4 regions of the Streptomyces sp. CNZ287 genome follow, and region 4 is predicted to be linked to each of the others. Evidence: riboswitches for the same ligand, from Rfam matches in the RefSeq annotation. Region 4 holds a riboswitch; each other region holds the start of a gene.

The links. Region 4 has a riboswitch for cyclic di-AMP ahead of FB457_RS31335 (transglycosylase SLT domain-containing protein). Riboswitches for the same ligand answer to the same signal wherever they lie in the genome.
Positions count from the first base shown of each region.
Region 1: it holds a riboswitch for cyclic di-AMP, as region 4 does, so the genes downstream of both, FB457_RS18890 (peptidoglycan DD-metalloendopeptidase family protein) here and FB457_RS31335 (transglycosylase SLT domain-containing protein) in region 4, are expected to answer to the same signal.
Region 2: it holds a riboswitch for cyclic di-AMP, as region 4 does, so the genes downstream of both, FB457_RS33095 (LysM peptidoglycan-binding domain-containing protein) here and FB457_RS31335 (transglycosylase SLT domain-containing protein) in region 4, are expected to answer to the same signal.
Region 3: it holds a riboswitch for cyclic di-AMP, as region 4 does, so the genes downstream of both, FB457_RS05190 (aggregation-promoting factor C-terminal-like domain-containing protein) here and FB457_RS31335 (transglycosylase SLT domain-containing protein) in region 4, are expected to answer to the same signal.

Region 1 is NZ_VISV01000010.1:18,014-25,356, forward strand. Features, by position in the region: gene FB457_RS18865 (ATP-binding protein) at 1-9, opposite strand, end outside; gene FB457_RS18870 (helix-turn-helix domain-containing protein) at 123-953, shown strand; gene FB457_RS18875 (DUF397 domain-containing protein) at 950-1,156, shown strand; gene FB457_RS18880 (PDDEXK family nuclease) at 1,381-2,280, shown strand; gene FB457_RS18885 (VOC family protein) at 2,334-2,699, shown strand; gene FB457_RS18890 (peptidoglycan DD-metalloendopeptidase family protein) at 2,903-4,024, opposite strand; cyclic di-AMP (ydaO/yuaA leader) riboswitch at 4,036-4,178, opposite strand; gene FB457_RS18895 (PP2C family protein-serine/threonine phosphatase) at 4,435-5,751, opposite strand; gene FB457_RS18900 (cytochrome P450 family protein) at 6,201-7,343, opposite strand, start outside.
Region 2 is NZ_VISV01000028.1:50,502-57,844, reverse strand. Features, by position in the region: gene FB457_RS33105 (cytochrome P450) at 1-628, shown strand, start outside; gene FB457_RS33100 (LysM peptidoglycan-binding domain-containing protein) at 727-1,773, shown strand; cyclic di-AMP (ydaO/yuaA leader) riboswitch at 1,982-2,146, shown strand; gene FB457_RS33095 (LysM peptidoglycan-binding domain-containing protein) at 2,223-2,924, shown strand; gene eno (phosphopyruvate hydratase) at 3,306-4,589, shown strand; gene FB457_RS33085 (FtsB family cell division protein) at 4,700-5,167, shown strand; gene FB457_RS33080 (DUF501 domain-containing protein) at 5,325-5,861, shown strand; gene FB457_RS33075 (Ppx/GppA phosphatase family protein) at 5,858-6,784, shown strand; gene FB457_RS33070 (ASCH domain-containing protein) at 6,776-7,153, opposite strand; gene FB457_RS33065 (hypothetical protein) at 7,150-7,343, opposite strand, start outside.
Region 3 is NZ_VISV01000002.1:215,596-222,938, reverse strand. Features, by position in the region: gene FB457_RS05210 (ATP-binding protein) at 1-227, opposite strand, end outside; gene FB457_RS05205 (Scr1 family TA system antitoxin-like transcriptional regulator) at 463-1,323, shown strand; gene FB457_RS05200 (DUF397 domain-containing protein) at 1,324-1,572, shown strand; gene FB457_RS05195 (LLM class flavin-dependent oxidoreductase) at 1,905-2,549, shown strand; cyclic di-AMP (ydaO/yuaA leader) riboswitch at 2,653-2,827, shown strand; gene FB457_RS05190 (aggregation-promoting factor C-terminal-like domain-containing protein) at 2,834-3,724, shown strand; gene FB457_RS05185 (FCD domain-containing protein) at 3,810-4,622, opposite strand; gene FB457_RS05180 (SDR family NAD(P)-dependent oxidoreductase) at 4,687-5,478, opposite strand; gene FB457_RS05175 (beta-galactosidase) at 5,579-7,343, shown strand, end outside.
Region 4 is NZ_VISV01000024.1:36,789-44,131, reverse strand. Features, by position in the region: gene gcvT (glycine cleavage system aminomethyltransferase GcvT) at 1-959, shown strand, start outside; gene gcvH (glycine cleavage system protein GcvH) at 1,062-1,436, shown strand; gene FB457_RS31345 (serine hydroxymethyltransferase) at 1,493-2,776, shown strand; gene FB457_RS31340 (L-serine ammonia-lyase) at 2,901-4,298, shown strand; cyclic di-AMP (ydaO/yuaA leader) riboswitch at 4,813-4,973, shown strand; gene FB457_RS31335 (transglycosylase SLT domain-containing protein) at 4,977-5,729, shown strand; gene FB457_RS31330 (alkaline phosphatase family protein) at 5,877-7,163, shown strand.

The DNA.
Region 1 (7,343 bases), on a different contig from region 4:
CTTGTGCATCTCCGGTCACGATCCTTTGATTGTTGCTCTCCGTATCTCTACAGTCGCCCAACGTGCGTAGGGTTTGAAGGGGATGGGTGTCCCAAGACCACCGTTGAGAGACGAGGACCTCCATGGCACAACGACCACGCGAGTTGACCCCCGACCGATCAGCACGCCACCTCTTCGGCTTCGAAATGCGCCGCTGTCGCGAACACGCCGGCATGAGTCTCGAAGGACTGGCCGAGGTCGTGAAGTACAGCCGAAGCCACCTGGCGCGGATTGAGGTGGCCGCCTACATGCCGCCGCCTGATCTGGCCGCGGCGCTGGACGCGGCCTTCGGGACGGATGGGATCTTCCAGAGGCTTTACGCGCTCGCCAGACACGAGGTGCACCCGGACAAGTACCGGCGAAGGATGGAGCTGGAAGCTCAGGCACGCGCCATCGGCGAGTACGCGGGAGTCCTGGTGCCTGGGATCGTACAGACGGAGGATTACGCACGCGCTGTTTTCCGGGCGCAGAAGCCCCGGGCCACCGGCGACCAGATCGAGGAGATGGTTACCGCCCGCATGGGACGGCAGGCGTTGCTGGCATCCGATCGACCGCCCGAGTTCTCGGCTGTTCTGGACGAAGCAGTGCTGCGTCGTCCGGTTGGAGGACCTGGTGTGATGGGCGAGCAACTCGACCGGCTGCACAAGTTGACGCACACGGAGACAACGGTGGTGCAGGTGCTTCCGTTTGTGCACGGAGAACACGCCTTGCTGGGTGGCTCGTTAGCACTGTTCACGCTGGAACGCGGGACCTTTGTCGCCTATGAAGAGAGCATCGGGACAGGTCAACTGCTGGAGGATCCGGAACTGGTCGACGCGCGTCGGCGCGCCTACGATCTGCTCAGGGCGTACGCGTTGTCGCCCAAGGATTCTGCGGAGCTCATCCAGTCGATAAAGGAGACGTTCTCGACATGAGCACGATCCACTGGGTCAAGTCCAGCTACAGCAACGGTGATGGCGGCGGGTGTGTCGAGTGGGCGCCGGTCGTTGCCGCCTCGGGCGTTGTTCCCGTGCGGGACAGCAAGGATCCCGATGGACCTGCCCTCGCGTTCTCTGCCGCGGGGTGGCGGGCCTTCGTTGCGGGCGTTCGGGCCGGAGAGTTCGCCGAGCGCTTCTGACCTTGCCCGAAGGTCCATGGTCCGGGAGTTATCCACAGGGGGAAGCGGAGGGTGGGGATCCGGGAGAGGGTGGGGGCATGACGGGGGAACTTGGGTCGCTGGGTGCGTTGGCGGCGGCGAATGGTGGGGTGTTGGTTTGTGCCGAGGCGTTGGCGGCCGGGTGGTCGTCCGGGGTGTTGGTGCGGCGGTTGCGGAAAGAGGGGTGGCGGAAGGTTCGGGCCGGGGTGTGGGTGGAGCCGGGGCGGGTTCCTGATCTGCGGTTGCGGTTGCGGGTGGCGCAGGCCGGGCGGCCGGAGCTGGTCGTCAGCCACAGTGCCGCGGCTCATCTCCTCGGGGTCGAAGTCCTCGCCGTGCGGCCCGAGTTCACCCACGTGCGGTCGCGGGGGCGGGCGCCCGAGGGGTGCCTGCTGCATCGGACCGCCCTGAGTGACGACGAGATCGTCAGCGTCGCCGGGCTGCGCGTGACCGACGCGTCGCGGACCCTCGTCGACCTGCTGCGTACGGCCGAGCGGGACGCCGCGCTCGTGGCCGTGGAGTCCGCCCTGACCCGGCGGCCCCTGGCGCCCGGCGGAGGGTGGCCGCGGCGGTGGCGCGAGCAGGTGACCGATCTGCATGCGGTCTCCGAGGCCCTTGCCGGCATCGGGCAGCGGCGGGGTGTGGTCCAGGCGCGGCAGCGGCTGGCGCTCGTCGATCCTCGCTCCGGCTCGCCCGCCGAAACCGTCGCGCGGTTGCGGATGTACGACGCCGGGCTGCGGCCGCTCAGCCAAGTGCCGTTCACCGCGCCCAACGGGCGGCGGATACGGGTGGACTTCTTCTTTCCGGTGGCGGGGCTCGTCGTCGAGATCGAGGGCTACGGCTTCCACGGCGGCCGGGCCGCCCATCGGGCCGACGTCGAGCGCTTCAACGACCTGGGGCGCTGTCCCGAGGTCCGGCGCATGCTCCGGTTCACCGCGGCCGATGCCTTCGAGCGGCCCCAGCGGATGCTCCACGCCATCCGCGCCGCCCTGGGTGAGATCGCCGCCGGGGGATCCCACCCTGCCGATGCTGCCGCCCGTGCGGCAGCGAGTGCCGGGGCCTCCAGCGCCGCTGCCGAGGTCACTGCCTCTGCCACCGCGGCTGCCTGAATCGCCGCCGCTGGTCTGCCCGCGATGTCCGCCGTGCGTGGCAGGCTGCCGCCATGGACGCCTGCGTCAGGAACATCGTGCTCGACTGCGCCGACGCCCGTCAGCTCGCCGACTTCTACACGCAGTTGCTCGGCATGCGGGTCATCCGCGAGGACTGGATGGTGATCGCCAAGGACGAAGACAGCTTTCCACGGCTGGCATTCGAGGAAGTCGAAGGCTACCGGCCGCCGCTCTGGCCCGATCTCGACCGCACCTACCCCCAGCAGATGCACATTTGCTTCGGCGTCGACGACTCCACCGCCGCCGGCGAGCTGGCGCTGCGGCTCGGGGCCACGCGGCTCTCCGAGGCGGGGGGCAGTTGCCCGGTGTTCGCCGACCCCGCCGGGCATCCGTTCTGCCTCTGCGGGCCCGGGGAGTAGGTCCCGGGAAAGTGCCGACGGCCCTGGTGTCGGGGGGTCGGCCACCAGGGCCGCCGGCGGTCTCGGTGCGTGCTCGGACGCCACGGGGGAAGTTGCGTTCGGGCACGCCGGAGACGTGGGAGAGGGGTTATGGGGGCTTGCGGTCCGTGCGGCGGGTGGCCGTCCCGGCCGTGAGGGCCGGGGCGCTGGGCCCGCCGGGTGGATCAGACCGGGGCGCCGTTGTTGCGCAGCCAGGCGAGGGGGTCCACTGCGTCCCCGCCGCCGGGTCGTACCTCAAGGTGCAGGTGCGGGCCGGTGACGTTGCCCGTGGCGCCCACGCGCCCGATGACGTCGGCGGTCGTCACCTCGCCGGAGGACTGGATGATGGAGGACAGATGGCAGTACCAGACTTCGGTGCCGTCCTCGAGCGTGAGGACGATGCGGTAGCCGTACGAGCCGGCCCAGCCGGCCTCGGTGATCGTGCCGCCGTGCACCGCCTTGACCGGGGTGCCGGTGGAGGCGGCGAAGTCCTGGCCCGTGTGGCCCGCGGCCCACATGTCGCCGGACTCGCCGAACGTCGAGGTGAGCGTGTAGTTCGCGACCGGGGCGACGTAGCTGGCGGCGAGCTTCGCGAGGCGCTCCGCCTCCGCCTTGCGGCGGGCTTCCTCTTCCGCCTTGCGGCGGCGCTCCTCCTCCAGGCGGCGCTGGCGCTCCTCTTCCGCCGCCTTCGCCTCGGCGGCCTCCTCGGCCGCCTGCTTGGCGGCCTCGGCCTCGGCCGCCGCGCGGGCGGAGGCGTCGGCCTCCGCCTGCTGCTGCTCGGCCTGCTCCAGGATGCGGGCCCGCAGCGCCTCGCCGGAGTCGGCGGGCTGGTTCGCGGTGTCGGTGTCGCTCGCGTAGCTGACCTGGGTGAGCGGAGCCGTGGTGACGACCGAGTCGGAAGCGGGCTCCTCCTCGCTCGGCATCAGGTCGCCGACGCCCGGCAGGCTCTCCGCGTCGGGGAGTTGGGCGCCTATCCGGTTCGCCACGGTGTCGACCTGGTCGGGCATGGATATCGCGACCGGCGGCTTCTCCTGCGCCGTGGCCATACTGCCCGCGCCGACGGCGGCGAAGACACCCACGCCGAGTACGGCGCCGCTGCGCGCCATGCTGCCGCCGCGCTGCCGGGGAAGGCGCCGACGGCCGCGGGAGGGAAGGTCGTCCTCGGGGAGGACTTCGTCGACCGGCTCTTCGGCGGCGTGACCGGTGGGCGCATACCCCTCGGGGGCGTGGCCGCCGGGCGCATAGCCGTCGTAGCCGTAATCGTCATAGCCATGGCCGTAGCCAGGCCCAGACCTGTAGGACGCCACGAAGGCGTACTCCTTTCCTTCCTTCTCGCCTACCGGGTTAGCTGACGGGTTCGGAGCAGGAAGGTCTCCTACGGGCCGCTTCCTCGCGGAAGTTGGCCCGATTCACCCCAAGGTGGTGGTTCCCCGGTTCCCTAGGTGTTGCCGTTGCTGCAGTTGTGACTCGTGCGGGATTCGGCGACGGCGCACGGTGCCGCCTCTTGCGACGGCAGTGACGACCGCGCTGCGTTACCGCACGCTAGCGGACGACGGCGTTCGATTCCAAGTCGTTCCCGTTATTCAGTTGTGCTTCACCGCGGACGATCCGGGCATGCACCAGCGGAAACGGACAAGTTGACGCCCTGATTACGCGCAGTGAGGTCCGGTCGTTAGCTGATCGTGCATCAGTTGTTATGCGGAGGGGCGCTGTTCCGCTACGGAGCGTGTGCGGCCGGGGGCGAGTCCGGCGGCTCCGCGAACGGTGTACGGGAGCGGGCGAGGGCGAACAGCGCCATGTCGTCCGCGATCCTTCCGCCCGTATAACGGGTCACGTCGTCCAGGAGGGTGTCCAGCAGTTCGTGCGGCCCGTCGAACAGCCGGCCGTCCAGCCGGGTCAGCGGATCGTAGAAGACGCCCGCCTTGTTCCGCGCCTCGGTCACGCCGTCCGTGAAGAGAACGAGCGCCGCGCCCGGCGGGAACTCCTCCTCCATCAGCTCGTCCGGCCACGTACCCAGGTCGCCCATGCCCAGCGGCAGCGCGTGCTCGTGCGGGTGCAGCGTGCGCGCCGCGCCGTCCGGCCCGAGCAGCAGCGGCGCCGGATGGCCGCGGTTGAGCAGCCGCAGCGCGCCGCCCTCGCGGTCGACCTCCGCCAGCACCGCGGTCGTGAACCCCTCCACCCGGTCGAGGCCGCTGCGCCCCGTCTCCTGGCGCTGCAGCGCGCGTTCCAGCCGCCGCGCGACTCCCGCGAGCCCCGCCTCCTCCTCGGCCGCCTCCCGGAAGGCGCCGATGACGACCGCCACGGACTCCACCGCCTCCAGCCCCTTGCCGCGTACGTCGCCGACGATGCAGCGCACGCCGTACGGGCCCTCCTGCACGGCGTAGAGGTCGCCGCCGATCCGGGCGTCGGCGTCCGCGGCCTGGTAGCGGGCCGCGACCCGCAGCGTGCCGAAGCCGTCCGGCGGATTCGGCAGCACGGCACGCTGCGCGGCGACGGCGACATGGCGGGCGGAGGTCAGCCGGCGGTAGTTGCGCTGGATGAGGACGTTGATGCCGACCGCCAGGGCACCGAGCACGGCCTGCGACACCATATGGGTGAGTGCGTGGGTCCTCGTGGCGGTGCCGTGGAGGATTTCGAGCACGACGTTCACCACCAGGGCGGCGACGGCGACGGCGACGGTGCCGCGCAGAGTGAGCAGCGCAGCGGCGACCAGCGGGGTGGTCTCGAAGACCGGCAACGATCTCAGCCCCTCCGGCGTGAACCAGAAGAACACCGCTCCCACGACGATCAGCACGGCCGGCAGCCACCGCAGCACCCAGCGGACCCGCCGCTCACCGCCGGTGGCATTGGGACGACTGGACCGGACCATCTGGTCCAGCGCACTGTTACCCACGCGGTAGGCCCGCCCCTTCTCGTACGGGGCGCGTCGCTCGGCGTACGAGCCGCTCTTCGCGCCGTGCGAAGCGCGGCCCCCGCGCGGGCCGCCCTCGTCCTGCCCCGCGCCCTGCGCGCCGTCCTCCCGCACCGGCTGCACCTGCCCTCTCCTGCGCTGCCCTTCCAGTGCTGTCCTCCCCATGCGGCCGACACGCGGGCCCTTGCCGTCGTCCCTCAAGGTTCCGCGTCCCGGGCGGGACGGCGACCGGGCGGGGCCCAGGCGGGTTACAGGTGGCGTTTCGGGCGCCATTGCGGCCAGGGTGTGACGGGCATACGAGCAGCGGACCGGCGGACCGCACGCAGAGGGTACAGCCGAACGGGTAGAGGACCGCCCGGCTCCGGCGCGCGCGACGTGCGCACGCCCCCCGGCTCTCCCAGCGCCCCGCGCGCCCCGTGCACGCCCTACACCCTGGGAATCCCCGGACAACTGACGCCATCTGTCAGCCGTCCGGCGTCAGCCACCGCCAAGCACCACCCACCGCCAAGCACCACCCGCCGCCACGCGCCCGCCGCCGCCACGCGCCGGCCCCCGCCACGCGCCGGCCGCCGTCAGCCGAGGCGTACCGGGAAGGACTCCAGGTCGTTCTGCGTCAGGACCGGCAGGTTGCGGAGCTCCCCCAGCGGCACCGCCGCCCGCAGCTCCGGGAAGCGGGCGAAGAGCGCCGGCAGCGCCACCGCCGCCTCCAGCCGCGACAGCGCCGCGCCGGGGCAGATGTGCGGCCCGTGCCCGAAGGTCATGTGCCGGATCGGCGTCGCCCGCGTCACGTCGAAGGCGTCCACGTCCGCCCCGTGGTGCCCGGCGTCCCGCCCGATCGCGCGGTACGAGATGACGACGCCCTCGCCCTTCTCGATCACCGTGCCGGCGATCTCGATGTCCTCCGTCGCGAACCGCATCAGCAGGTGGGTCACGGGCGGGTCGTAGCGCAGTGCCTCCTCGATCGCCGTCTCCCACGTCACCTTGCCCTCGCGGACCAGGGCGAGCTGCTCGGGGTGGCTCAGCAGTCCGCGCACGGTGGTGAGGAGGAGCGTGATCGTGGTCTCGTGCCCGGCCGCGATCATGGACTTCAGGTTGCCGACGACCTCTTCCTCGGTCAGCGGCTCGCCGCCCTCGTCGGCGAGGATCAGCGCGCTCGTGAGGTCGTCGGCGGGCTCCGCGGTCTTCTGCCGCACCATGTCGGTAAACACGCGGTCGAGTTCCGCCATCACCGCGAGCCGCTCCTCCTGCGGCGTGAGCATGGAGAAGAAGGCTTTCCACAGGCGCATCTGCCGCGGTATCTCCGATTCCGCGACGCCCATGAGCGCGCACACCACCCGCATCGGCAGCGGCTGCGCGAAGACCTCCTTGAGGTCGACCACCCCGTCGCCCCCGGCCGCCGCGGCCGCAAGGGAGTCCAGCAGTTCGGCCGTCACCCGCTCGACCACCGGCCGCAGCGCGTCGAGCCGCCGCGGCGTGATGGCCTGCGCCGTCTTGGCCCGCAGCCGCCGGTGCTCGGCGCCGTCGACCGTGAACATCGACCGGCCCGGGTTGACCATCCCGATCAGCGGCCACTCCGCCGTCACCTCGCCGGTCTGCCACAGCCGCCAGGCGCCGATGTCCTTGACCAGCCGCGCGTCGGTGAGCAGTCGGCGGGCCTCCGCGTGCCGCGTGACGGTCCATGCGGGCGCGCCGAGCAGTTCGATCCGGGTGAGCGG
Region 2 (7,343 bases), on a different contig from region 4:
CGCGGCGCTCGGCGGCGGCGACGCCGCGGCAGACGACCTGATCTCCGGCCTCATCCGCGCCTCGGACGAGGGCGAGAAGCTGACGGAGAACGAGGCCGCCGCCATGGCGTTCATCCTGCTCTTCGCCGGCTTCGAGACCACCGTCAACCTGATCGGCAACGGGACGTACGCCCTCCTCACCCACCCCGCCGAGCGCGCCCGGCTGGCCGCGGATCCCGGGCTGCTGCCCTCCGCGGTGGAGGAACTGCTGCGCTACGACGGCCCGGTGGAGCTGGCGACGTGGCGGTTCGCGACCGAGCCGCTGGAGATCGGCGGGCAGCGCGTCGCCGTGGGCGACCCCGTGCTCGTCGTGCTGGCCGCCGCCGACCGCGACCCCGCGCGCTTCGCGGACCCCGACACCCTGGACCTGTCCCGGCGTGACAATCAGCACGTGGGCTACGGCCACGGCATCCACTACTGCCTCGGCGCCCCCCTCGCAAGACTGGAGGCGCAGACCGCCCTGGGTACCTTGCTGCGCCGCCTTCCCGACCTGCGGCTGGCGGGCGAGACATCCGAACTGCGGTGGCGCGGCGGGCTCATCATGCGGGGCCTGCGGACGCTTCCGGTGCACTTCGGGCGTTCGTTGTGATCTGCGCGTGACTATCAGGCGATCAACTTGTGATCGGCGGTGGTTCGGTATTAAGTTCGGCCACTGGCTCGAACACACAGGGAACGAAAGGCACTCGCATGCGCTCGGGTAACGGACGCCACCGACGTCCCCGCCAGGCCCCCGCGTTCGTCGTCGCGGCCGGTGCGACCGGGGCGGGTCTCGCCCTGCCGCTGCTGGGCGCGAGTGGCGCGAGCGCCGCCGACGCCGGCACGTGGGACCGGGTCGCCGAGTGCGAGAGCGGCGGGCTCTGGAGCGCCGACGAGGGCAACGGGTACTACGGCGGCCTGCAGTTGACGATGGACATGTGGCAGGAGTACGGCGGCGAGGAGTTCGCCTCGCAGCCCGACTACGCCAGCCGCGCGCAGCAGATCACGGTCGCCGAGCGCATTCTCGCCGGCATGGGCGCCGACAAGGCGTGGCCGGAGTGCGCCGAGGACGCCGGGCTGGACGGCGACGGCGGGGTGCCGGAGGTCGACCCCGGCGCCGAGCTGCCGCTGCTGCCGACGGCGCCGCCCACCCTCGCCCCGAGCCCGGACGACGACTCCCGTGGCCAGGACGAGGACGGGCGTACGGACCGCGAGGACGAGCGCGACCGCAAGGACGGCGACGACTCCCGGAAGGGCGGCGGCAAGCACCGCGGCGGCCAGGACCCGGACGAGCGCGACGGCGGCTCCGGCGAACGGAGCGGCCGGGACGACGACACCGCCTCCGGCGAGGGCTCCGGCCGGCACCGCGCCCCGGACGCCTCCGCGACCCCGGCCCCGTCCGGAGCCCCGTCCTCGCCGGGCTCCCCCGGGGCCCCGCGTGAGGCCGTCGAGACCCCCGGCGCCTCCCAGTCGCCCGACGAGACCGAGCCGCCGGAGCCGGGTCGCGAGTGGATCGCCGAGATCCCCGGTGACGCGGACGAGCGCGGCGGGGACCGCAAGAGCGACGCCTCGGGACGCGACGCCGCGGCGGGCGGCGGCAGTTATACCGTCCGACCGGGTGACACCCTCTCGGATATTGCCAGCGAGCATTCCCTGTCGGGCGGATGGTCCGAGTTGTACGACGGGAACAAGAACTCCCTCGGTGAGGACCCCGACACCATCAAGCCTGGTCAGGAACTCGAATTGAGCGGGAACTGAACAGTCGACGGGTGAAGGCCGCGCGGATTAGTCATATTTGACGTAATCGGCTGACCGGGCTACCTGACGGACCTAAAACCGGGCGTGGCATTTTCCGAGGTCTTTGAATCGCACACGCCTATGTGCTTACCGTCACATCGCTCGCCAACGCGAGCCCCGGTGATCGCCTCACGCCGAATCCTGTCGGCGTTCACCCGGGCCACCTGTGCATGAAGCACCGCTGACAGGAGCGGGGGACCCACGGTAAGCGCCGCTCCGGTCCAACGAGAAGGCGGACCGGACGGCTTGGGGTCAAGCCGCACGTATGACGTACGGCCGGGCACTCACAGCCCGCACCCGACAGCTCACCTCGCAGGCGTCGGTGAGAAAAGAGCACCATGCTTCTTCCTGCCGGAATGGGTAAGCACCGCCGCCCCACCGCACAGGCACGCCTTGGCACACACTCCCGCGTGGTCGTTCTCATGGGCGCCACCGGAACCGCGATCGGGCTGCCGGTGCTCGGCGCCCAGCACGCGTCCGCGGCGCCCATCGATACATGGGAACGGGTGGCCGCCTGCGAGTCCAGCGGAAATTGGTCGACGAATACGGGGAACGGCTATTTCGGCGGCGTCCAGTTCTCCCAGTCGAGCTGGGAGGCCGCCGGCGGCCGCAGCTTCGCCCCGCGCGCCGACCTGGCGTCGAAGCAGCAGCAGATCGCCGTCGCGGAGCGGCTGCTTTCCATGCAGGGACCGGGCGCGTGGCCCAACTGCGGCCCGCGCGCGGGTCTGGCGGCGGGCGGTCCGGCCGCCGGGCAGATCGTCCCACCGGCGCCACAGGAGGCCCCGCAGCCGCCGCCGCAGGAGCAGCCGCAGCCGCAGCCGCCGCAGGAGCCGCAGGAGGCCCAGACGTTGCCGGCCCCGGCGGCGCAGGAGCAGGCGCCGCAGGAGGCCCCGGAGGGCACCGAGGCCAGCGGCGCCGCCGAGCAGACGCAGCCGGAGTCCCGCACGGTCTTCCGCGGCTTCTACTACGAGGTCCGCGAGGGCGACACCCTCGACGACATCGCCCAGCGGCACGGCGCGGAGAGCTGGCAGCAGTTGTACGAGGACAACAAGCCGGTCGTCGGCGAGAACCCGGACCTGATCCGGCCGGGACAGAAGCTGAAGGTGAACTAGCTCCCCGCGCGGGCGGGCCGCACCGGACCACGAGCCGGCCGGCCCGCCCGCGCCCTGTGCACCGCCGCCGCCTGCCGCCCCCTGGTGCCCACCGGTGCCGCCTGCGGCCCGGCACGCCGCCGCGGTACGGCGCGGCCGTCCCGGCCCGTCCGGTGCGCGGGCCGGGACGACCACGCCGTACGCCACCCGCCGCCGCGGGCCCCGCCGCCGCGGGCCCGCCCCCGGCGGCTCCCGTCCCGCGCCGCGTCCGCTGGCCCGTCCCCGCTCCGCGGCCCGAACCGTCTCGTACCGCGGGATGCGGCCGGGTGCGCGCCGGGGCCGTCACCCGGGGCGGCTAGGCTCAGGGCGGAACCCGTAGCGAATCCCTCCGAAGGAGACACCGTGCCGTCCATCGACGTCGTCGTAGCCCGAGAGATTCTCGACTCCCGCGGCAACCCCACGGTCGAGGTCGAGGTCGGCCTCGACGACGGCAGCACCGGCCGTGCTGCCGTTCCGTCCGGTGCCTCCACCGGCGCCTTCGAGGCCCTGGAGCTGCGCGACGGGGACAAGGCCCGTTACGGCGGGAAGGGCGTCGAGAAGGCCGTGCTCGCCGTCATCGAGCAGATCGGCCCCGAGCTCGTCGGCTACGACGCCACCGAGCAGCGCCTCATCGACCAGGCGATGTTCGACCTCGACGCCACCCCCGACAAGTCCTCCCTCGGCGCCAACGCCATCCTCGGCGTCTCCCTCGCCGTCGCGCACGCCGCCTCCGAGGCATCCGACCTGCCGCTGTTCCGCTACCTCGGCGGTCCCAACGCGCACGTGCTGCCGGTGCCGATGATGAACATCCTCAACGGCGGCAGCCACGCCGACTCCAACGTGGACATCCAGGAGTTCATGATTGCGCCGATCGGCGCCGAGTCGTTCTCCGAGGCCGTCCGCTGCGGCGCGGAGATCTACCACCAGCTCAAGGCCGTCCTCAAGGAGCGCGGCCTGTCCACGGGACTCGGCGACGAGGGCGGCTTCGCGCCAAACCTCGACTCCAACCGGGACGCGCTGGACCTCATCATCGAGGCGATCCAGAAGGCCGGCTACACCGCGGGCCAGGACGTCGCCCTCGCGCTCGACGTCGCCGCCTCCGAGTTCTACAAGGACGGCGTGTACGTCTTCGAGGGCAAGGGCCGCTCCGCCGCCGAGATGACGGAGTACTACGAGCAGCTCGTCGCGGACTACCCGCTGGTGTCCATCGAGGACCCGCTGTTCGAGGACGACTGGGCCGGCTGGCACGTGCTGACCGAGCGCCTCGGCGACAAGGTGCAGATCGTCGGCGACGACCTCTTCGTCACCAACCCCGAGCGGCTCCAGCGCGGCATCGACGAGGGCTCGGCCAACGCGCTGCTGGTCAAGGTGAACCAGATCGGCTCGCTCACCGAGACCCTGGACGCCGTCGAGCTGGCCCAGCGCAACGGCTTCAAGTGCATGATGTCCCACCGCTCCGGCGAGACCGAGGACGTCACCATCGCCGACCTGGCCGTCGCCACGAACTGCGGCCAGATCAAGACCGGCGCCCCCGCCCGCTCCGAGCGGGTCGCCAAGTACAACCAGCTCCTGCGCATCGAGGAGATCCTCGACGACGCCGCCGAGTACGCGGGCCGCAGCGCCTTCCCGCGCTACAAGAACGGCTGAACGGGCCGACCCGTACGACATCGGCGTCGGACGCCCCCGGCCCCGGCCGCACCGCGTAAGGTGCGACCGGGGCCGACCACCGCTTGCCGCCCGGGGAGGACGCGACGCACATGGCCAGGGAGCGCTTCTCCACCACCACCCGGCTCAAGCTGCTCGGCGAGCAGGCCGTCAGCCGGGTCTCGGAGCGCGTCTACCGCGCGCGCCCGCCGCGGCGCAGCCGGCTGACGGGGCGGGCCGCGGTGCTCGCGCTCGTCGTCTGCTCGCTGGTGGTGGCGCTCGCGTACCCGCTGCGCCAGTACATCGCCCAGCGCGCCGAGGTCGCCGAGCTGGAGCGGGAGAAGGCGCAGGCCGAGCAGCGGGTCGAGGAGCTGCGGGACGAGAAGTCCCGCTGGAACGACCCGGAGTACGTGCGCCGGCAGGCCCGCGAGCACCTGCACTACGTGCTGCCGGGCGAGACCGGCTACCTGATGCGCGACGGCACCGGCTCCGCCCGCTCCGGCGAGGAGGGGGAGGCGGTGGACAGGCCGTGGTACGAGAACCTGTGGGACGGCCTGGACGCCGCGGACGGCCGGCGCTGAGGCGCGTACGGACGCGGACTCCGCCCGCCGCGGAACGCCGGACCCGACGCGGGCCACCTGCCGCCCGGACGCCGCCGCCGAACGCCGCCGCCGAACCCCGACGCCCGACGCCGACCGCCCGACGCCGGACGCCGACCGCCCGGCTGAACGAGGAGAGATGGACAAGCCCCCGCCGCCCACCGAGCACACCCCCGCCACCGCGGCCGACGCCGCCGCCGTGGCCGCGCAGTTGGGCCGCGCCCCGCGCGGCCTGCGCGCCGTGGCGCACCGCTGCCCGTGCGGAAACCCGGACGTCGTGGAGACGTCCCCGCGGCTGCCCGACGGCACGCCGTTCCCGACGCTGTACTACCTGACGTGCCCGCGCGCGAACTCCGCGATCGGCACGCTGGAGGCGGACGGCGTGATGAAGGAGATGACGGCCCGGCTGGCGGCGGACCCGGAGCTGGCGGCGGCGTACCGCGCGGCCCACGAGGACTACCTCGCCCGCCGCGACGCGATCGCCGAGCTGGCCGGATTCCCGAGCGCGGGCGGGATGCCGGACCGGGTGAAGTGCCTGCACGTGCTGGTCGCCCACGCGCTGGCGGCGGGGCCCGGGGTGAACCCGCTGGGGGACGAGGCGCTGGCGATGCTGCCGGAGTGGTGGGCCAAGGGCCCGTGCGTGACGTCAGAGGAATCCGGGGAGGATGAGGTATGACCCGAGTGGCTGCCGTGGACTGCGGTACGAATTCGATCCGCCTGCTGGTCGCGGACGTCGACACGCGGTCCGGCGAAGTGAAGGACCTGGACCGCCGGATGGAGATCGTCCGGCTGGGCCAGGGCGTGGACCGTACGGGCCGGCTGGCGCCGGAGGCGCTGGAGCGGACCTTCGCGGCCTGCCGCAGGTACGCGGAGATCATCGAGCGGCTGGGCGCGGTCCGTACCCGGTTCGTCGCCACCTCCGCCTCGCGCGACGCGGAGAACCGCGCGGACTTCGCCCGCGGCGTGGAGGAGATCCTCGGCGTCCGCCCGGAGGTCATCACCGGCGACGAGGAGGCCGCGCTGGCCTTCACCGGCGCGACGAAGGAGCTGTCGGGACGGGTGCCGGGGCCGTACCTGGTGGTCGACATCGGCGGCGGCTCGACGGAGTTCGTCGCCGGCACGGACGACGTGGCGGCGGCCCGCTCCGTCGACATCGGCTGCGTCCGCCTCACCGAACGCCACCACTTCGCCGACCCCCCGACGCCGGCGCAGATCGAGGCGGCGAAGGCCGACATCGCCGCGGCCCTCGACACGGCGGAAGCCGCGGTCCCGCTCCGCGACACCGCCACCCTGGTCGGCCTCGCCGGCTCGGTCACCACGGTCGCGGGCATCGCCATGGACCTCCTGGCCTACGACACGATGGCCCTGCACCACGCCCGCGTCCCGGTGGCGCGCATCCGCGACATCACGAACTCCCTGCTCAAGGCCACCCACGAGGAACGAGCCGCCATCCCGGTCATGCACCCGGGCCGCGTCGACGTGATCGCCGCGGGCGCCCTGGTCCTGCTGTCGGTCATGGAGCGCACGGGCGCCCCCGAGGTGATCGTCAGCGAACACGACATCCTGGACGGGATCGCGTACCGGTGCGCCTCAGCCTGATGGGGGCCGCTGACCTGCCATGACGCGGGTGATGCTGAGGGCGAGGGCGCCGAGCGCTTCCTTTTCGGGGCCGTAGATGCTCCGAATGTTCGCGAGCTGCTGCGCGCGCGGGGCTGTCGGATTGACGTTCTCCGGCCCCTCGCCGTCGAGCAGCGCCTCGAAGGTCGGGTACTCGTTGACCCGGGTGACCCGTACGTCGACAGTTTCCGCGGTGCCCTTGATCCGGAACCGGATCACGTCGCCCGCGGCGAGGTCGGCGAGGTGCGGATACTTGACCCTTACCTCGACGGACTTTCTGCCCGCCGCGACAAGATCGAAATACTGCCGGTAGAGATTGAGCTCGTGAACGCGAGCCGTGATTCCGGTCATGGGGCGGGAACGCTCCTGGTCGCTGGTGCGGTCAGCAGTCGGCCGACTTCGCCGACGGAGTACGAACGGAAGAAGTGCCGCGGGTCTGAGAGCACGATCTCGGTCATGCCGAGCAGGCGCTTGACGTAGTCGGCTAACGTGCCGGGCCATTCTCGGGTGTCGAGCATCCAGGGCTCCGCGCGGTCCGGCA
Region 3 (7,343 bases), on a different contig from region 4:
CTTCCCGGCTCGACACCCTGATCGGTGACGGCCAGCCGCAGGCGGTCGGCGCTACAGCGCAGTTCGCACCCTATGCGCCGACTCCCCGTATGCAGCAGTGCGTTGGTCACCAGTTCCGAGAGGACGAGGGTGGCAGTCTCCCCCACCTCGCCCTCCACCCCCCAGCGGTGCATCTGCTCGCGGGCCAGCCGGCGGGCGACCATAACGGCGTCCGCCCGACCTGGCACCTCGAAACCGCACCGCACCGCACCGGCCCCCGAACGGAATCCCGGCAAGCCGGGATCCTGTGTCACGACCCCCGTCTGGTACGGCTGTGTGGACTGGCTCACATCCCAAACTATGGCCCTGCCACGGCCACTTGGCAACCCCCACTGTGAATTTTTCAGAGTTGCTGTTGCACTGTGTTCGCCAAGCCCGGGGCGTGGCACACTGCTTGAGGCAGTTCCGACAGGGAGGTATGGCGTGAGCGAACCGCGGTCTGCGCCGACCGTGGGGCAGGTCGTGCTCGGCAAGCGGCTCCAGGAGTTGCGCGAGCGGGCCGGGCTCAAGCGCGAGGAAGCCGCGAAGACCCTGCGCGTCGCCCCCGCCACCGTGCGCCGGATGGAGACCGCCGAGGTCGCGCTGAAGGTTCCGTACGTGCAACTGCTGTTGCAGGCGTACGGCATCGACCAGGAGGAGATCGACGCCTTCATCGCGCTCACCGAGGAGGCCAACGAGCCCGGCTGGTGGCAGCGCTTCCACGACATCCTGCCCGACTGGTTCAGCATGTACGTGAGCCTGGAGGGCGCGGCGTCGCTCATCAGGTCGTACGAGCCGCACTTCGTGCCCGGTCTGATGCAGACCGAGGACTACGCGCGGCACGTGCTGAAGGTCGGCTCCCTCGGCCGGGTCGCGCCCGCGGAGATCGAGCGGCACGTCGCGCTCCGCATGGAGCGCCAGGAGCTGCTCACCCGCGAGGACGCGCCCCGCTTCTGGGTCATCGTGGACGAAACGGTCCTGCGCCGCCCGGTGGGCGAAGCCGCGGTGATGCGCGCGCAGGTCGACCGGCTCCTCGACATCGCCTCGCTGCCCAACGTCACGCTCCAGATGGCGGAGTTCCGCACCGGCCACCACCCGGGCACGTACAGCCCCTTCGTCCTCTTCCGGTTCGCCATGCCCGAGCTGCCGGACATGATCTACACCGAGTACCTCACCGGCGCCGTCTACCTCGACGGCCGGCACGAGGTGGCCACACACCTCGCCGCCCTGGACCACATGGCGGCCCAGGCGGCGACGGCTAAACGCACGAAGGAAATCCTCCGGGACTTCCGCAAGGAGCTGTGAATGGAACGCATTTACAACGGCATGCCGGCGGCGGACCTCGGCACCGAGGGCTGGCACAAGCCGTGGAGCGGCGGCAACGGCGGCAACTGCGTCGAGGCCATGAAGCTGCGGGACGGGCGCATAGCGGTACGGCACTCGGCACACCCCGACGGTCCCGCCCTCATCTACACCCCCGGTGAAATGGACGCGTTCATCGAGGGTGCCAAGGCCGGCGAAGCCGACTTCCTGCTGTCGCGGAGCCCGGCGTGACCGCGTCAGGCGCGGTGCCCGCGCACCGGCAACCGCGCCGCCCGGTCCACTCGCCGTCCGAGCCGGACGGCGAGCCCATCCCGGCGAACGGGGGTGTGGCCCACCCGCACTGACGTGGGCCACCGGCCGGGAGCACAGAGAGGGAGGGGACACCCCGGGGGGGTCCCCTCCCTCGGCGTTCGCCGGGGTACGGGCGCGCAACGGCGCCCGGGGGCACGGCAGATGAAATTCCAGAAATCATGAACCGTGGGTGTCCGCACCGCTGCCTTCCGCAGGGTATGGGCGTACGGTATGCCCCCGATGGCCCTCGTCAGCCCCCGGGGAGGCCCGCGATGAGCGCATCTCCACCTCCGTCCGCCGGCGCGGTTCCGCCTGCGGTCCGCGTCGGAGTGCTACTCCCCCGGCTGCCGGAGGAGCCCGCGGCCTGGCTGGCGGAGTGCGCGGCGTACGACTCGGCGGGCGCCGACGCACTGTGGCTGGACGGCGGTCCCGACCCGGCGCACGACGTGCTGGCGCTCGCCGCCGCCCTGGCCGCCGCCACCGGCCGGGCGCGGCTGGTCGTCGCGCTGCCCGACCACGTGCCGCAGGCCGCGCTGCTGGCCCGGGCGCTGGCCACCGTGGTGCTGCTCAGCGGCGGCCGGCTCGCGCTCGCCGCCGACTCCCGGCGGTGCGCCGAACTCGGCGCCGTCGCACCGGCGGTGCCCGCCTTCCGCCGGCTCGCCCCCGCCGGACCCGGCTACGAGGAGCCGGGCGCCGGGCGCTGGACCCCGGCGGCGGCGCCCGCGGGTCCCGACGCCTGGCGGACCGCGCTCACCGGCGCCGCGGAGCGCGGGGTGCACGGTCTCGTCGTACCGGCCGGGCAGCCCCTGTTGGAGGCACTGCGCCTCAGCGTGCGTGCCGAACGTCACACGCGCCACAACCGCCCCACGGGTGCGCGCGTCACCACGGAGCGTCAGAGTCCGCATGGATCCTCGTGATCCGCTTGTGATCTGCCGTTCGATCTCCTAGTGTCCGAGTCGTTCGCACACGCGAGCACCGTGCTCCGGTACGCCGAATCCTGCCCGTCGGAGCCCGGAACCGTCGTCCCCACAGCCGTTCGGGCAGGAGCGGGGGAACCACTTCTCCGTCGGCAGGAGCACGGTGGCAGCACCGCACCGCACTCCCCGACTCGGGGTGAAGCCGCACAGCACGACGCGGCCGGGCAACTCCAGCCCGAACCCGACAGCTCACTTCGCAGGCGTCGGAGAAAGAGCGAGCCAACATGGCCGGAACCGGCACCCGGCGCGCGCCCAAGTCGCGCTCCACCCGCCGCTATGCCGCCGCTGCGGGGGTGGGCATAGCCCTGCCCGTCGCCGGCGGAATCGCGGCGACCGCCGCGCACGCCTATACGGTCGAGAAGGGCGACACCCTCTCGGAGATCGCCGAGGACAACGGGTTCGGTCCCGACTGGCAGCGGCTGTACGAGGCCAACAAGGAGGCCGTCGGCGACAATCCCCACCTGATCCTGCCGGGCCAGGAGCTGGACCTGGGGGATGAGAAGGCCGCCAGCAAGCCCGCCGAGGCCGACCAGAGCGCCGCCAAGACCGAGCAGAAGCAGCAGCGTTACGTCGAGCACACCGTCGCCGCCGGCGAGACGCTGGCCACGATCGCCGGGAAGTACGACGTGCCCGGCGGCTGGCAGCGGGTGTACGTCGACAACGAGGAGGCCATCGGCGACAACCCGGCCGCACTGACGGTCGGCACCGAGCTGCGCGTCGACACCGAGGGCGGCAAGGTCGACAAGTCGATCGACCCGAACGGCTCGTCGGCGTCCGAGGGCTCCGGCGGCGCCACCGAGGCGTCGCAGGCGAGCGTCCCGACCACCGAGTCCGGCATCCAGGCGGCGGCCCGGGAGATCGTGCCCGCCGACCAGTTCACCTGCTTCAGCAGCATCGTGGAGCGCGAGAGCGGCTGGGACCACACCGCGACGAACCCCACCTCCGGCGCGTACGGCCTGATGCAGGCGCTGCCGGGCGACAAGATGGCCTCGGCCGGCGACGACTGGCGCACCAACCCGGTCACGCAGATCACGTGGGGCCTGGACTACATGAACGACCGCTACGGCAGCCCGTGCGGCGCGTGGGATTTCTGGCAGGCGAACAACTGGTACTGATACCGGGGGGCCCTGGCCCGCGGGATTCTCCTCTCGCCCCGCCGCGCGGATCCGTCCGCGCGGCGGGGCGTGTTCGCCGTACGGGCTACGCCCCGGCCGCCCGCTCCGCGGCGGACCCGCCGGCGGGCTCGGGGGCGGAACCCTCGGCGGAGCCGGCGCCGGGCTCACCGGCGGACAACTCGGCCAGGTCCCGGGCCGCCTGGGCGAGGAGCCGGTGCATCGCCGCCTCCGCGGCGTCCGGGTCCTGCGCCCGTATCGCCGCCAGCACGGCCCGGTGGCCGGGCACGGGGTCGCTCGGGTGGTGTCCGGGGCCGTGCACCAGGCGGTCGCGGGCGGCCAGCCCGCTGGCGAGGACCTGGTCCATGCGCTCCAGCAGTTCGTTGTGCGAGGCGGCCAGCAGGGCACGGTGGAACGCGAGGTCCGCGGCGACCGCCTCGGCCGCGCCGTCCCGCGCCCCGGCCATCGCCGTGAGCGCCGCCTCCAGCGCCGCCAGGTCCGCGTCGGTGCGCCGCACCGCGGCCAGCCGGACCGCCGCGGGCTCGACGATCCCGCGCACCTCGTCCAGGTCGCGCAGCAGCGGGGAGGCGGCCCGCGCGGCGGCGCCCTCGCCCTGCTGCCTGCCCGCGGTCTCGAAGCGCCACCGCAGCACGTCGGCGTCGAGGAGGTGCCAGTCGGCGCGCGGCCGGACGAACGTGCCGCGCTTCTGCCGGGCGTCGACCATGCCCTTGGCCGCCAGCACCTTCAGCGACTCGCGCAGCGCGGTGAGGCTGACGCCCAGCTCGGCCTGGAGGGCGGCGAGGTCGAGGGTGGCGCCCTCGGCGATCTCACCGCCGAGCACCCGGTGCGCGAGGGTCTCCACCGTCTGCCCGTGCACCCCGCGGCGCGCATAACCCGCCATGCCCCCTCGCTCCTCCCTCAGCTCCCCGCCCGCCCGTGCTCCGCCGCCCCCGCGGCGCCCCCGCTCAGGCCGATGACTTTACGACGCTCCAGCCGCCGTCCACGACCAGGCTCGCACCGGTGACGTAAGACGCCTCGGGCGCGGCGAGGAAGGCGACGGCGGCGGCCACCTCCTCCGGCGCGCCCAGCCGCCCCGCGGCGGTCTGCGCGGCGCTGGCCCTGCGGTCCTCCTCGGGGACGCGGTCCCAGAGCCGGGTGAGCACCGGTCCCGGCAGCACGGTGTTCACCCGCACCGACGGGCCGTACTCGACGGCCAGTTGGCCGGCCAGCGACAGCAGCCCGCCCTTGGCGGCGGCGTACGCGGGGTGGCCGGGGATGCCGTGCCTGGCGTGCACCGACGAGACCAGCACCGCGGCGCCCGGGGCGCCCTGCTGCGCGCGCAGCCCGGGCAGGCAGGCGCGGAAGCCGAGGAACGCGGCCGTCAGCCCGACGTCGACCTGGCGCCGCCAGGAGGCGGGCGACGTCTCGTGCGCGGGGGCGACGTCGACGGCGACGGCGTTGGAGACGAGGACGCCGACGGGCCCGAAGTCCGCGGCCGCGGCCAGGATCCGGGGCCAGCCGTCCTCCTCCGCCACGTCCGCGGCGGCCGCGGCCGCCGCGCCGCCCGCGGCGCGGATCTCCGCGGCCGTGGCCTCCGCCCGGTCGCCGTCGATGTCGGCGACGACGACCGCGGCGCCCTCGGCGGCGAGCCGGCGGGCGGTGGCCGCGCCGATGCCGGCGGCGGCCCCGGTGACGACGGCGGTGCGGCCGTCGAAGCGTGCGGTGTGCGGGAGTTGCGTGGCTCCGGCTGCTGTCACGAGTTCACGCTCCGGGTGTTGACGGATCCGCCGCGGCACTTCTACGTTTCCCCAAGGTTAATTCGTAATTTAAGAATTGAGCAAGAGGGGCGGAGGCAGCGTGGGGCGCATCCACTTCGGCGGCGACTACAACCCCGAGCACTGGCCGGAGGAGGTGAGGGCCGAGGACATCCGGCTGATGAAGGAGGCCGGGGTCTCCATGGTCACGGCCGGCATCTTCTCCTGGGCGCTGGTCGAACCGCGGCCCGGCGCGTACGACTTCGACTGGTTCGGCCGCGTGCTGGACGACCTGCACGGCGCCGGCATCCGCGTCTGCCTGGCGACGATGACCGCCTCCCCGCCGCCGTGGCTGACCGAACAACACCCCGAGGTGCTGCCGCAGGACGCCGACGGCGTCCGCAGGTGGCCCGGCTCACGCCAGCACTTCTGCCCCTCCAGCCCGGTCTACCGCGAGCACGCCGTGCGCCTGGTCACCGAGCTGGCCACCCGCTACGGCACCCACCCCGCCCTGGAGAGCTGGCACATCGGCAACGAGTACGGCTGCTCCAACCCCCGCTGCTACTGCGACGTCTCCGCCGCCGACTTCCGCCGCTGGCTGCACGAGCGCTACGGCACCGTCGAGGCGCTCAACACCGCCTGGGCCACCACCTTCTGGTCCCAGCGCTACGGCACCTTCGAGGAGGTGTTCCCGCCGCGCACCACCCCCACTTTCCCCAACCCGGCCCAGGTGCTGGACTACGCCCGCTTCTGCGACGACGCGCTGCTGCAGTGCTACCTCGCCGAGAAGGAGGCGCTGCGCCGGATCACCCCCGACGTGCCCGTCACCACCAACCACATGCCGCTGCACAAGCCCGTCGACCCGTACGCCTGGGCGGCGCACGAGGACGTCCAGGCACTGGACTTCTACCAGGACCCGTACGACCCCGAGACACACGTCGGCGCGGCCCTCGCCTTCGACGTGACCCGCTCGGCGGGCGGCGGGCGCCCCTGGATGCTGATGGAGCAGGCGCCCAGCGCCGTCAACTGGCGGGCCCGCAACAGCCCCAAGCCGCCCGGCACGATGCGGCTGTGGAGCTGGCAGGCCGTCGCGCAGGGCGCGGACGCGGTGCTGTACTTCCAGTGGCGGGCGACCCCCGGCGGCGCCGAGAAGTTCCACTCGGCGATGGTGCCGCACGCCGGCACCGACACCCGGATCTTCCGCGAGGTGCGCGCGCTGGGCCGGGAGCTGGCCGCGGTGCCGCAGCTCGCCGGCGCCCGCTCGCGCCCGGAGGTGGCGCTGCTCGCGGACTGGCACAGCTGGTGGGCGCTGGAGCAGGGCTCGCACCCGTCCGCGGACCTGGACTTCGCCGAGACGCTGCGCCGCCACTACCGGCCGTTCTTCGACGCGGGCGTGGAGTGCGACGTGGTGCCGCCGGACCGCGACCTGTCCGCGTACCGGCTCGTGGTGGTGCCGAACCTGTACCTGATGAGCACGGAGACGGGCGCCCGGCTGACCGAGTTCGTACGCGCCGGTGGCCACCTGCTCGTCTCGTACTTCACCGGCATCTCCGACGACTGCGACCGCGTCCACCTCGGCGGCTACCCGGCGCCGCTGCGCGAGGTGCTGGGGCTGCGCGTCGAGGAGTTCTGGCCGCTGGCCGAGGGGCAGCACCTGCCGCTGACCGGGACGCTGACCGGCAGCGGAGACCTGTGGTCCGAGGCGATCGACCTCGAAGGCGCCGAGGAGGTCGCAGCCTTCGGCGCGGGCGAGCTGGCCGGACGGCCTGCGGTCACCAGGCACGCGTACGGGGACGGAGTCGCCTGGTACGCGGGCACCCGGCTGCCGGTGGCGGCGATGCGCGCTCTGGTGGACCGGGTACGCGCCA
Region 4 (7,343 bases):
GCGAGATCGCCGTCACCGGCCCGCAGGCCGCGGACCTGCTGGACTACGCCCTGGTGGGCCGGCTCTCCGCGGTGCGCCCGGGCCGCGCCCGGTACACGATGATCTGCCGCGAGGACGGCGGCATCCTCGACGACCTGATCGTCTACCGGCTCGCCGACGAGGAGTACATGATCGTCGCGAACGCCGCCAACGCCCAGGTCGTCCTGGACGCCCTCGCCGAACGGGCCGCCGGCTTCCCGGGCGCCGGGGTGCGGGACGACCGGGACGCGTACGCCCTGATCGCCGTGCAGGGCCCCAGGTCGCAGGAGATCCTGGGCCGGGTCACCGACGCGGACCTGGCCGGCCTGAAGTACTACGCGGGCCTGCCCGGCACCGTCGCCGGCGCGGACGCGCTCATCGCCCGTACCGGCTACACCGGCGAGGACGGCTTCGAGCTCTTCGTACGCCCCGCGGACGCGGCCGCCGTCTGGGCGGCGCTCACCGCGGCGGGCGCGGACGACGGCCTGGTGCCGTGCGGGCTCTCCTGCCGCGACACCCTGCGTCTGGAGGCCGGCATGCCGCTCTACGGGCACGAGCTGACGACCGCGCTCACGCCCTTCGACGCCGGGCTCGGCCGGGTCGTCAAGCTCGACAAGCCCGGCGACTTCGTCGGGCGCGAGGCGCTCGAAGAGGCCGCCGGGCGCGCCGCGGCGGAGCCGCCGCGGGTGCTGGTCGGCCTGGTCGCCGAGGGCCGGCGGGTGCCGCGCGCCGGGTACGAGGTGGTGGCCGGCGGCCGGCGCATCGGCGAGGTCACCTCCGGCGCCCCCTCCCCCACCCTGGGCAAGCCGATCGCGATGGCGTACGTGGACGCCGCGCACGCCGGTCCCGGGCCCTCGGCGGCCACCGGCGTGGGCGTCGACATCCGCGGCAGCCACGAGCCGTACGAGGTCGTCGCCCTGCCGTTCTACAAGCGCCCCTGACCGGCTCCGCGAGAGCCACCGGCCCCTTCCCGCGGCAGTCCCCCGACCGCGCCACCAGCGCCCCTTTACGCCTCTGACGTCCCGATCCTGGAGAATCGCCTTATGAGCAACCCTGAGCACCTGCGCTACAGCAAGGAACACGAGTGGGTCGCGACCGCCGACGGCGTCGCCACCGTCGGCATCACCGCCCACGCCGCGAACGCGCTGGGCGATGTCGTCTTCGTCCAGTTGCCGGACGTGGGCGCCGCGGTCACCGCGGGCGAGCCCTGCGGCGAGCTGGAGTCGACGAAGTCCGTCTCCGACCTCTACGCGCCGGTGACCGGGGAGGTCACCGAGACCAACCAGGACGTCGTGGACGACCCGGCGCTGGTGAACTCCGGCCCGTTCGAGGACGGCTGGCTCTTCCGGGTGCGCGTCTCGGCCGAGGCCGCCGACCTGATGTCCGCCGCCGAGTACACCGAGTTCACCGCGGGCTGAGCTCCGCCGCCGCAGCCCCGCCCGACCGCGTCCCTCTTCTTTCCCCGGAAGGTCCCATGTCCCTTCTGAACGGCTCGCTCCACGAGGTCGACCCCGAGGTCGCCGCCGCCGTGGACGCCGAACTCAAGCGCCAGCAGTCCACCCTCGAAATGATCGCCTCGGAGAACTTCGCCCCGGTCGCCGTGCTGGAGGCGCAGGGCTCGGTCCTCACCAACAAGTACGCCGAGGGCTATCCCGGCCGCCGCTACTACGGCGGCTGCGAGTACGTCGACGTCGCCGAGGAGCTGGCCCGCGAGCGGGTCAAGGCGCTCTTCGGCGCCGAGGCGGCGAACGTCCAGCCGCACTCGGGCGCGTCGGCGAACGCGGCGGCGATGTTCGCGGTGCTCAAGCCGGGCGACACGATCCTGGGCCTGGACCTGGCCCACGGCGGGCACCTGACCCACGGCATGAAGATCAATTTCTCCGGCAAGCTGTACGACGTCGCCGCCTACCACGTCGACGCCGAGACCGGCCAGGTCGACATGGCCGAGGTCGAGCGGCTGGCCAAGGAGCGGCGGCCGAAGCTGATCATCGCCGGCTGGTCGGCGTACCCGCGGCAGCTCGACTTCGCCGGCTTCCGCCGGATCGCCGACGAGGTCGACGCGCTGCTGATGGTCGACATGGCGCACTTCGCCGGTCTCGTGGCCGCGGGCCTGCACCCCAACCCCGTGCCGTACGCGGACATCGTCACCACCACGACGCACAAGACCCTCGGCGGCCCGCGCGGCGGGGTCGTCCTCTCCCGCCAGGCCCTCGCCAAGAAGATCAACTCGGCGGTCTTCCCCGGCCAGCAGGGCGGCCCGCTGGAGCACGTGATCGCGGCCAAGGCGGTGTCCTTCAAGATCGCCGCGTCCGAGGAGTTCCGCGAGCGGCAGCGGCGCACGCTGGACGGCGCCCGGATCCTGGCCGAGCGGCTGCTGCGGGACGACGCCCGCGCGGCCGGCGTCTCGGTGCTCTCCGGCGGTACGGACGTCCACCTGGTCCTGGTCGACCTGCGCGCGTCCGAGCTGGACGGCCAGCAGGCCGAGGACCGGCTCCACGAGATCGGCATCACCGTCAACCGCAACGCGGTCCCGGACGACCCCCGCCCGCCCATGATCACCTCCGGCCTGCGCATCGGCTCGCCCGCGCTGGCCACCCGCGGCTTCACCGCCGCGGACTTCGAGGAGGTCGCCGACGTCATCGCGGAAGCCCTCAAAGCACCCCTCACCCGCTGGGGTTCCGACGATCCGAAGACGGCCGCACTCGCCGCCCGGGTCACGGCCCTGGCGCAGAAGCACCCGCTGTACCCCGGCCTGTAGCCCGTACGGCCCGGCGGCCCGCCGCTTCGACGCGGCGGGCGGCCGGGCCCGGGGCCGTACGCGCAACCCGTCACCACCCGCACCACGCACGCGCACGCCCCACGCAAGGACAAGGGAGTCCCGAGTGGCCATCTCCGTCTTCGACCTCTTCTCGATCGGCATCGGCCCGTCGAGCTCGCACACGGTCGGCCCGATGCGGGCCTCCCGGATGTTCGCGCGCCGGCTGAAGAACGAGGGCCTGCTGGCCCACACCGCCGCCGTACGCGCCGAACTCTTCGGCTCCCTGGGCGCCACCGGCCACGGCCACGGCACCCCCAAGGCCGTGCTCCTCGGCCTGGAGGGCCACTCGCCGCGCACCGTCGACATCGAGTGGGCCGAGGGCGAGGTGGAGCGCATCCGCGCCACCGGGCGGCTGCACCTGCTGGGCGCCGAGATAGGGCGCGACCACGAGATCCCCTTCGACGCCTCCGCCGACCTCGTCCTGCACCGGCGCCGCTCGCTGCCGTACCACGCGAACGGCATGACGCTGGCCGCGTACGACGCGGACGGCGGGACGCTGCTGGCGAAGACCTACTACTCGGTGGGCGGCGGCTTCGTCGTCGACGAGGAGGCGGTCGGCGAGGACCGGATCAAGCTCGACGACACCGTGCTGAAGCACCCGTTCCGTACCGCGGACGAGATGCTGCGCCGCACCCGCGAGACCGGCCTGTCGCTCTCCTCGCTGATGCTGGAGAACGAGCGCGCCTGGCGCACCGAGGCGGAGATCCGCGCCGGGCTGCTGGAGATCTGGCGGGTCATGCGCGACTGCGTCGCCCGCGGGACCAGCCGGGAGGGCATCCTCCCCGGCGGCCTGAAGGTCCGCCGCCGCGCCGCCGGCGAGGCCCGCCAGCTCCGCGCGGCGGGGGACCCGGCGGCGCACGCGATGGAGTGGGTCACCCTCTACGCGATGGCGGTCAACGAGGAGAACGCCGCCGGCGGCCGCGTCGTCACCGCCCCCACCAACGGCGCGGCGGGCATCATCCCCGCGGTCCTCCACTACGCGGCGGACTTCGTACCGGGCAGGGACAGCCGCGCCGGGGAGGAAGACACCGCGGTCCGCTTCCTCCTCGCGGCCGGCGCGATCGGCATGCTCTTCAAGGAGAACGCCTCCATCTCCGGCGCGGAGGTCGGCTGCCAGGGGGAGGTGGGCTCCGCCTGCTCCATGGCCGCGGGCGGCCTCGCCGAGATCCTCGGCGGCACCCCGGAACAGGTCGAGAACGCCGCCGAGATCGGCATCGAGCACAACCTGGGCCTGACCTGCGACCCGATCGGCGGCCTGGTCCAGATCCCGTGCATCGAACGCAACGGCATGGCGGCGGTCAAGGCCATCACGGCGGCCCGCATGGCACTGCGCGGCGACGGCCAGCACTTCGTCTCCCTCGACAAGGCCATCAAGACGATGAAGGAGACGGGTGCGGACATGAAGGTCAAGTACAAGGAGACGGCCCGCGGCGGCCTCGCGGTCAACGTGGTGGAGTGCTGAGGGAGTTGGCGAGTGCCTTTCCGGCGGCGCCGCCAACTCCCCCTTTTCCGCCCGCAATCCGGCGGCGATCCGGAAAACGTCCTTTCCCCTTGGGCAGTTGACGCCCCTTCGCCCTCACGGGCGAACGGGTTCTCCGCGATGAATTCGTGAATTCCCGCCGCTCATACGCGTCACCGGACGGCCAAGAACAAACGGACTTGTCGGATATTCCCCGACGGGCGATACGTACTATTTGAAGGATTCGCCCCCGATCGCCCCCCCCCCCCCCGCCTCTGACCGACTGGCCCCCTCCGTCCGGTGACGCGAATCACGTTCGGCCGCGGGCACCGGCGGGGGGAATTCACAGTTTCCGTGTTCCGAAAGCGAGTTGCGGCCCTCTCCGCTTTCCGCGGCGGCGCCCATCCGGCCCGTGAGCCGGTCCCGTATTGGCCGGACGAGTTCCGCAGCTTGTCCGGACCGGAAAGACATGCTTAAGTCTCCGCCAGCCGGGTGGACGCCGAATCCTGCCGCCATCCGGAAACCGTTCCCTAATGACACACGGCAGGAGCGGGGGACCCATAGGTAAGTCGCCGGCCCGGATTCCGGAACGGCTTGGGGTGAAGTCGCACCGCGGTGCGGCCGGGCATCTCCAGCCCGAACCCGACAGCTCACCTCGCAGGCGCAGGAGGAGAAAGACCCATGCCCGCAAGAGGTAAGCACCGCCGTCCCAAGCTGCGTCTGATCGGCCGCGGCATCACTTTCGCCGGCGTCAGCGGCGTCGCGATCGCCGCCCCGCTGATCGGCGCGTCCTCGGCATCCGCCGCCGGCTCCGTCCCCGCTTCCGCCCCCCAGACCGGCGTACGCGCCGAGGCCCCCGCCGCGGCGACCACCGGCGCGGCAGCGGCCACCTATGCCGTGGTCGCCGGAGATTCCCTGGCGAAGATCGCCGACAAGGAAGGCGTACGCGGCGGCTGGAAGAAGCTGTACAAGGACAACCGCGAGGCCGTCGGCGACAACCCGCACTTCATCCTCCCCGGCCTTGAACTCTCCCTCGGCGCCAAGGCCGACACGAGCGAGCCGAAGGAATCCGAGTCCGGCCTGAAGACCACGAGCGCGTCCGTCACGAGCTACCCGGACAACCTCGACGGCTGGATCCGGGAGTCGCTCGACATCATGGCCGAGCACGGCATCCCGGGAACCTACGACGGCATTTACCGCAACATCATGCGGGAGTCCGCTGGCGACCCGCAGGCCATCAACAACTGGGATATCAACGCCGTGAACGGCACGCCCTCCAAGGGCCTGCTCCAGGTCATCGCTCCCACCTTCGATGCCTACCACGTACCCGGCACCTCGACCGACAGCTTCGACCCGGTCGCCAACATCACCGCCGCGTGCAACTACGCGGCCGACAGGTACGGCTCGATCGACAACGTCTACGGGCCGTACTGACCCACCGGAGAGCGCCGGTGTCCCCACCGGCGCCCTCCGCTCCGGCGGTGAGGCCCGCGGCGCGTCCGGACGGCACGGACGCGGGAATTCGCGGCCCGTTCACCCCGTGCTCGCCGGCCGGGAGCGTTTCGCTTCTACGGTCGCCCCATGTCCGCCACCTCTCTCTCCCGACGCGGTGTCCTCGCCGGCGCCGTGGCCGGCGCGCTCGCGTCGCCGCTCGCCGCCGTGCCCGCGCACGCCGCCCGCACGCGCGGCCTGCTGATCTTCGTCGCCCTCGACGGCTTCGGCATCGACTACCTCGACGGCCGTGCGCCGATGCCCCACCTGACGTCGCTGGTACGGGCCGGCTCGCTGACCACCAGCACCGGCGTGATGGCCAGCATCACCAACCAGTCGTGGACGGCCGTCTCCTGCGGCGCCCACCCGGACCGCACCCGCAACGCCGCCTACTACTACGACGAGGCGGCCGGCGTCGCCCGCGGCCAGAGCCGCGACAGCGCGGTCGAGGGCCTCGCCCAGGCGTGGCGGCCGCAGGGCATCCGGATCGGGTCCGCGCAGTGGTTCATCCTCCAGGACAAGGGCACCTCGTACGGCGATCCCGACGGCCTCTACACCCAGCCCGGCGGGCGCATCGGCGCGCGCGTCGACGACGCGGTCGCGATGCTCACCGGGCGGCCCGTCGACAGCGGCGGCACCGCGGTGACCCTCACCCGGCGACCGGACTTCCTGGCGGTCTACTCCAGCGACCTCGACGGCGACGGGCACGCGTTCGGGCCCGACGACCCCCGGATGCTCGACACCCTGCGCGAGACCGACGCCGGGATCGGGCGGCTGATCCGGACGGTCAAGGACCTCGGCCTCTACGGCCGGACGACCTGGGTGGTCACCGGCGACCACGGCATGACGGGCTGGAAGACGCCGATGGCGGCGCAGGCGGTCGCCGCCCTCGCCACCGCGGGCTTCACGCCCGAGGTGATCGGGTCCGGCGGCCGGCCGGCGCCGGAGACCGATGCCGTCCTGGTCTCCGGCGGCAGCATCGCCTCCGTGCACCTCCTCGGCGCGGGGGCCGCCGACGCCGCCGCGATCGAGCGGGCCCGCGCGGCGCTCGCGGACGCCGAAGGCGTCGCGGCGGTGCTGACCAAGGCGGACCAGGCGGCGCTGCGGATGGCGCCCCAGTACGGCCAGTTGGTGCTCGAACTGGCGGCGCCGTACGCGCTCTCCTTCACCCCGCCGGCCGAGGGCTTCGACGGCCGCCACGGAAGCCGCGCGGAGACCGCGGTCCCGCTCATCCTGGCCGGCCACCGGATCCGGCGCGGCCGTGCGCCGCGCGATCCGCGCCACGTCGACCTCGCGGCGACCATGTCGGCGATCCTCGGTGTCGCCCCGCCCGCGCAGTCGGAGGGCCGGGTGCTGCGGGAGTCCCTGCTCCCCTGACCCGGGCCCCGCCCGGGCAGCCGGGTTATTCGCTGGAGCGGCGCCGCCGGGCGCTTCTGGGCCCTGTCTGGCACATAGCGCCGTCCGCCCTCTGGGCGGGCTCCCCCACAGCGCGCAAGCGCGCGTGGGCGGTACCCCCAGGCGTCTGGTGCGTGCGATCGCAAGGCGGAGGGCCGACCG